One region of the Virgibacillus sp. Bac332 genome, then DNA from elsewhere that is predicted to be linked to it. Evidence: riboswitches for the same ligand, from Rfam matches in the RefSeq annotation. Region 1 holds a riboswitch; the other holds the start of a gene.
What was found. Region 1 has a riboswitch for preQ1 ahead of queF (preQ(1) synthase). Riboswitches for the same ligand answer to the same signal wherever they lie in the genome.

Region 1 (3,431 bases):
GTAGCAATAAACGATGCTACTCTGCCCATTGCCTTATACGTATATACATGCTCTCCTCCAACCAATGGCAGCGCTGAGGACAATTCGGCATAAGTTAATCCAACTAAGACAACAAGTAGCCCTCCAATAGCAAAGGCTAGCATCGCTCCCATGGAGCCAGCTTCTGTAATCCATAATCCAGACGTAACGACCCATCCCCAGCCAATCATTGCTCCAAAAGCAAGTGCAAGCACATCTTTATTACCAAGAATCTTTAATAGCTTATCCGATTCATCCATCCATTTCCCCTCCTCAATTTGTAATTACATCACCATTATATTAACTAATTATTCAGAATTATTACCTTATACGAATCTCTTTTTTATAAAGTTGCCTACTTAATGATGCATACGCAACCCTTCCTTTCATATATTCATGAAAATTAAAACCGGCCATAAAGATAGGAACCTGAAGTAGGAGATCCTATCAATATAACTGGTTTTAATCTACTGTTTTGCTTTCATTCTTCAGCAAAGTCAATGGAATTGACAGTTTATAAATCTTTGATTATCTTTACAATAAATAAAATCCTATAAACAATTAAAAGTTACTTTATTACTTTGCCTCAAGCTTCCTCGCCCATTTAACCAACAAATAAGCAAACGGCGTATCTATTATTGCAATGATTAGTTTAAATATATATTGGGTGACTATCATACCCAATAGAACTCGTAGCGGCACGATTCCCCAGAATGCGATGGTTATAAACAGACTTGTGTCAATAAGTTGACTTGTCATCGTTGAGACATTATTTCGTATCCATAGCTTCTTCTCACCATGGCTTGCACGAAGACGATGAAAAATACTTACATCAAGGTGTTGACTTGCTATATAAGAGAGCAAGCTAGCTGCAATAACACGAAAGCTACCACCTAGTATTTGTTCGAATTCTGATTGTAGACCAAATGCTGGTGCAGCCGGTAAATGAACAACAATAAATATGAAAAACACCGCAAACAACTGGGTTATAAATCCTGCCTGAACCGTTTTTCTAGCTGTATTCTTTCCATATACTTCTCCAATCACATCTGTAAGCAAATAGGTCACGACATATACAATCGCAGCCCCAGGCAAAATAAATTCTCCTATTTGAAACAGTTTAACAGCTAATATATTTGATAGTAATAAAAGCCCAACAAATAACGCATTAAGATAGATAAACATAAAACTCCTCTTCCTTGTCCATTAATATGCCAGCACGTCCTAATCTTCACTACGTTGTAAATCTGTAGTCTGTGCTGCAAACGAGATTATAAAGGAAGAGACCTAAACCTAACCCTCTACTTTTTAACGATTATCTATATTTTCTGGGTATAGATCATGATTCATTAGTCTTTGATCTGCCATCTTCTCAAATTTAGTACCCGCTTTACCATAATTACAGTAGGGATCTATGGAGATCCCTCCACGCGGTGTAAACTTTCCCCAGACCTCAATATAACGGGGTGCCATTAAATCAATCAAGTCATTCATAATAATATTTATACTATCTTCATGGAAGTCACCATGATTACGAAAACTGAACAAATAAAGCTTTAGTGACTTACTCTCAACCATTTTTTTATCTGGTATATAGCTAATATACACCGTCCCAAAGTCAGGCTGATTTGTTTTAGGACAAAGCGTGGTAAACTCAGGGCAATTAAATTTAACAAAATAATCACGACCCGGGTGCTTGTTATCAAAAACCTCCAGTACGTCCGGTGTGTAGTCAAAAGCATACATCGTTCCTTGACTTCCTAGCTGTGTTACACCAGTTAACTCATCATTACTTCTACTAGCCATCGCGAAGCCTCCTTTTAAATATTCTTTCGTTAAAACAAGTGCGTACCTACTTAATACTCCATTTAGAAACAAAGCATTTAATATAATTCACCAAAACGAACAAGTGCAAGCGCCGATTTGAAACCTAGCGACCGGAGCGAGTCAACGGATATAAAGGAATCACGGTGTGCTTTGCGAGCCGATGGTGACTTGTCGTAGGGCAATTCGTGAAGTAGCCTCGTTACTGGGTGCTGGAGCTCAACACGCCCATATTTATCCATCGGCTAATTTTGTAATTCTCTAGACAAACAAAAAGCCATGGCCTAAGGCACATGACTTTTTATCACATCATTTGTCCTTAGTTTTTTATAGAGGGTTAAAGCTAAGAACCTCTCCCGCACGGAATGTTTTCTACTATCCATTCCACTCGAGTAATTATAAATAGGATACATTCGGATGTCAACGCTATTTAATGTTGGATTTTCGGATAGTACAATCTTTTTGCTATTAATGTTTGAAGAACTAAAAACAGTCCACTAACCGTCCAATATAATGGTAATGCAGCAGGTGCATTAAAGGAAATAAACCCTATCATAACAGGCGATAAGAGCGACATAACCGCCATCTGCTTCCTCTGTTTTTCGTCCATCCCCATTAACGATACTCTCGATTGAATAAAGTAAATAGCCGCTGCGACAAATGGTAGAATCAAATCAACCTGTCCTAAATCGAACCAGAGAAATGAATGTGCGGCAATTTCTGGCGAATTCCTAATCGCATAGTAAACCGCTATGATAATCGGAAATTGAATAAGCATCGGCAAACACCCCAATGAGCTTAAAGGGTTAAATTGATGCTTCTGGTAGAGTTGCATCATTTCCTTTTGCATCTCTGCTTTCGACTCTGCATCTTTTTTGTCCTTATACTTATCCGTAATAGCATCCATGTCAGGCTTCATTTCGCTCATCTTTTCTTTCGTCTTTGCAGCACTTTTCGTTTGTTTTAAAGATAATGGCATTAAAAGCAAACGAATAAGCAACGTTAGAACGATGATTGATAATCCATAGTCGCCACCAAACAGTATGGCAATATATTTGATAAGCTGCGAAAAGGGATTTTCAAAACTAAAAAAACCTGCAGCGCTAGTATCACCTTGGCAACCCGTTAAAAAGATTACAAGAATAATACTAATTACACTATATTTCTTAAGGAATGTGAATATAAATTGACGATCCATTGTTGTCCTCCTCGTTTTGATAATTCATTTGCTTGGAACGAGAAGGATTCGTTGTCTGTATCATCATCAGGCGATGCTATTCGATTTGTCTTTTTAATTAACCATTCAATAACCTCTCTACATTCGCCAAATAATTCTTGCATTGGCAATAACCGTACACGTAGATTATGATATTCCCTTGTCAAAATATTATTATTTTCTATAATATTTCGCGCATCTATTGTTAAGAATTGATAGGTAGATACAATCGTAAGTAATATACTAATATATAGATAGAATGGCGACACATCATTAACTACTTCATTTAATAATTCTATCATCACTTATATTCACCTCCTTTATCAGTCTAATATCTATTATATCATAGGATTACAAAAGCTTAAATGAAGCT
Region 2 (3,431 bases), 1.3 Mb from region 1:
GGCATTGGACCCAATTGTTCAAGCATGGATAAATGACATGGAAAATAGGGGCTATCCCGGTCAACATATTTATGATCGAGCATTTCAATTAAAAGCGGAGCTAAAGAAGTAGAAAGAAGGTGTGATTAGATGGACAGCATAATGAAGCAATTAAGTAGAGTCATTCATTATATTGCTCAAGTCATTCTATTATTGATGGCGATCTTGATTACATTAGATGTACTCAGTAGATGGATTCTTAAAGCTCCTATCACGGGTACGGTCGACTTTACGGAGCTAGGTCTATCACTTGTCATCTTCTTAAGCCTAGCTTACACACATGTCAGAGAGGGACATATTACAATTGACTTTGTAATTGAGCGATTCTCAACTCGTATACAGTGGATATTTGAATCTGCCATTAATTTGTTAATCACGGGTTTAATGCTACTTGTAGCATGGAGTACCTGTGAATATGCAATTCGTCTCTTTTACGCTCATACGGTAACAGGTGATTTACGTATTCCACTTTTTCCGATCGCCATGTTAGCAGTTATAGGGACAATATTATTCGCGCTAACCGCATTTCTGCATGCTATTCATTATTTGCAAAAGGTGGTTCATTCAAATGAGTCCTGAAATAATCGGTTTTATTAGTATTATTGCATTGATTGTCTTGTTATTACTAAAGGTTCCCGTAGGTATTTCTCTTTTATTTGTAGGCTTGACAGGTACAACATTAATAAGAGGTTGGGATGTGGCATTTGCTCAGCTCGGTAGGACTCCATTTGACACGGCGAGTTCCTATTCGTTAAGTGTTATCCCATTATTTATTTTGATGGGCATGATTCTTTCATACACGGGATTGGGAAAGGATTTATACAAAGCTGTAGACAGTTGGGTTGGTCATCTTCGGGGAGGATTAGCAATGGCCACCATTGGTACTGCAGCCATTTTTTCTTCCATTTCTGGTTCACTTAATGCGACAACTGCAACCGTTTCTAAAATTTCACTTCCTGAAATGGAAAAATTTAAATATCAACCGAGTCTATCGACAGCTTGTGTAGCAGCAGGTGGTACACTTGGAATATTAATTCCGCCAAGTGTGATCTTAATTTTATATGGAATTCAAACAAGGGAAGCAATTGGGGCATTATTAATAGCAGGTATTATTCCTGGTGTCATTCAGGTCATTATCTTTATGATTATTATTGCAATTCTTGTTCAGCGTAATTCAACATTAGCACCTGCGAGATCTGAACAAGCAACAATTCGTGAGAAATTACTTACATTAAAAAATGTTTGGCCATTTTTAGGCTTATTCTTAATTAGTATTGGTGGAATCTACTTAGGTGTTTTTACACCAACCGAAGCTGCGGGTGTAGGAGCAATGGGTGCAATTATTTTCGCTTTTTTATCTAGAAGACTTGACTGGAATAAACTAAAGCAATCATTTAATGAATCGTTACGGTTAACTGCCTATATCTTTTTAATACTTATCGGAGCTACATTATTTAGTCAGTTTCTCACAATTAGCAGACTACCTGTGAAGCTTACTTCCTTTGTGAGTGGGTTAGAACTTAACGCATATGTAATTCTGATCTTAATATTAATTGTATTATTTATATTAGGATGTTTTATCGAAGGCTTATCCTTAATCGTTTTAACGCTTCCAATTATTTATCCGATTATTATGGAACTTGGATTTGATGGTGTCTGGTTTGGAATTATTATGGTGATGGCAATCAATATAGGATCATTAACACCCCCGTTAGGAATTAGTATCTTTGTTATTAAAGGAGTCGCGACTAATATTCCAGTACAGACAATTTTCCGAGGAGCTGTGCCTATGATCATTGGGATGATCATTTGCATCGTATTGTTAATCGTATTTCCGCAAATAGTAACGATATTACCTAGCTTAATGAAATAAAATATATTAAAGATCTTCTAAAATGCAAAAGTATTGCTATACATATATCCCTTCGTTGAAAATAACCGATCATTGCTTACGGAAAATTAAAAGCTCTAAATTCTTCAGAAGTGGGCATTGCTTTATAGCCGAACTTCTGTGACTTATACAAATAGTAATGAACCTATTCAAGCTACATTTATAGTGAAAGAAAGAAGTATCTTTCATAATTAGTTTATGAATGATAAACTAGAGCTGCAACTTAATTAAGAAATCTGTAAAAATACAGGAGAGGTTCGCAATTCCATCCCTCTATAAAAAACTAAGGAGACCAAAACAACACCCTTCTTAGTGTTGTTTTTTTGATGGGAAATGCTAGTTAACGAACACTCTTCTTTGTCGAGGAGGAGAAGCGTCGATGAACGACCAAAAAGCGATAGTTGTATTCAGTGGAGGCCAGGACAGTACTACTTGTTTGTTTTGGGCGCTGAGAAAGTTTGAACATGTAGAAGCAGTAACATTTCAATATGGTCAGCGCCATATCGAAGAATTACAAGTTGCGAGAAATATTTGTGAACACTTGGAAGTTACACATCATCTGTTGGATATGAGTTTGTTAAATCAGTTAGCACCAAATGCGTTAACTCGAAAAGATATCGAGATAACAGAAAATGAGGGAGAGCTACCATCTACCTTTGTCCCTGGAAGAAACCTTATGTTTTTATCGTTCGCAGCAATTTTAGCTAAGCAAATAGATGCCAAACATTTAGTAACTGGTGTCTGTGAAACGGATTTTAGTGGTTACCCAGATTGTCGGGATATTTTTATTAAATCACTGAATGTAACAATAAATTTAGCAATGGATGAACAATTTGTTTTGCATACACCGCTTATGTGGTTGGATAAAGCAGGGGTGTGGGAGTTAAGTGACCAGCTAGCGGCTTTTTCATTTGTGAAAAATAATACGTTGACCTGCTATAACGGAATCAAAGGCAGTGGATGTGGGGAATGTCCGGCATGTAAATTAAGAAAAAATGGGTTAGAAAAATATGAAACTAATCGGAAGAGGGAGCAAGCAAAATGATACAACAAATCTATCCTGTTCCACATCATAACTATTCCTATGAAATTAACAAAGACTTTCATTTTGCAGCAGCACATTATATTCCACATCAAGACACTGGGAGATGTCAGTCCATGCACGGACATACATATTTTACAAATATTACGATTGTTGGTGAAACACTTAACCACACAGGATTTTTAGTTGATTTTAAAGAAATAAAGGATTTGATTCATAAACGCTTTGATCATGGTGTTATGAATAAAGATATTGCTTTTTCAAATGTGTGTCCTAATACCTTTCCAACAACAGAAATTGTTGCTCGGACGATTTATGAATTAGTACAGGAATATTTAGATGGTTTTTCGCATTCTCCGCGTTGTATCCAAGTGTATTTACGGGAAACGCCTTCTAGTTATTGTGTTTATCGTCCAAAGGAGAATATAGATGAAAATACCAGTAATTGAAATATTTGGA

Region 2: another riboswitch for preQ1. It lies ahead of queC (7-cyano-7-deazaguanine synthase QueC); the one in region 1 lies ahead of queF (preQ(1) synthase).

The regions. Positions count from the first base shown of each region.
Region 1 covers NZ_CP033046.1:1,419,691-1,423,121, reverse strand. The annotation lists gene D9782_RS06805 (APC family permease) at 1-278, opposite strand, end outside; gene D9782_RS06800 (queuosine precursor transporter) at 595-1,203, opposite strand; gene queF (preQ(1) synthase) at 1,327-1,824, opposite strand; PreQ1 riboswitch class I at 2,156-2,202, opposite strand; gene yidC (membrane protein insertase YidC) at 2,273-3,040, opposite strand; gene D9782_RS22755 (hypothetical protein) at 2,995-3,360, opposite strand.
Region 2 covers NZ_CP033046.1:2,710,967-2,714,397, forward strand. The annotation lists gene D9782_RS12855 (TRAP transporter substrate-binding protein) at 1-112, shown strand, start outside; gene D9782_RS12860 (TRAP transporter small permease) at 142-618, shown strand; gene D9782_RS12865 (TRAP transporter large permease) at 608-1,912, shown strand; PreQ1 riboswitch class I at 2,177-2,223, shown strand; gene queC (7-cyano-7-deazaguanine synthase QueC) at 2,310-2,975, shown strand; gene queD (6-carboxytetrahydropterin synthase QueD) at 2,972-3,421, shown strand; gene queE (7-carboxy-7-deazaguanine synthase QueE) at 3,402-3,431, shown strand, end outside.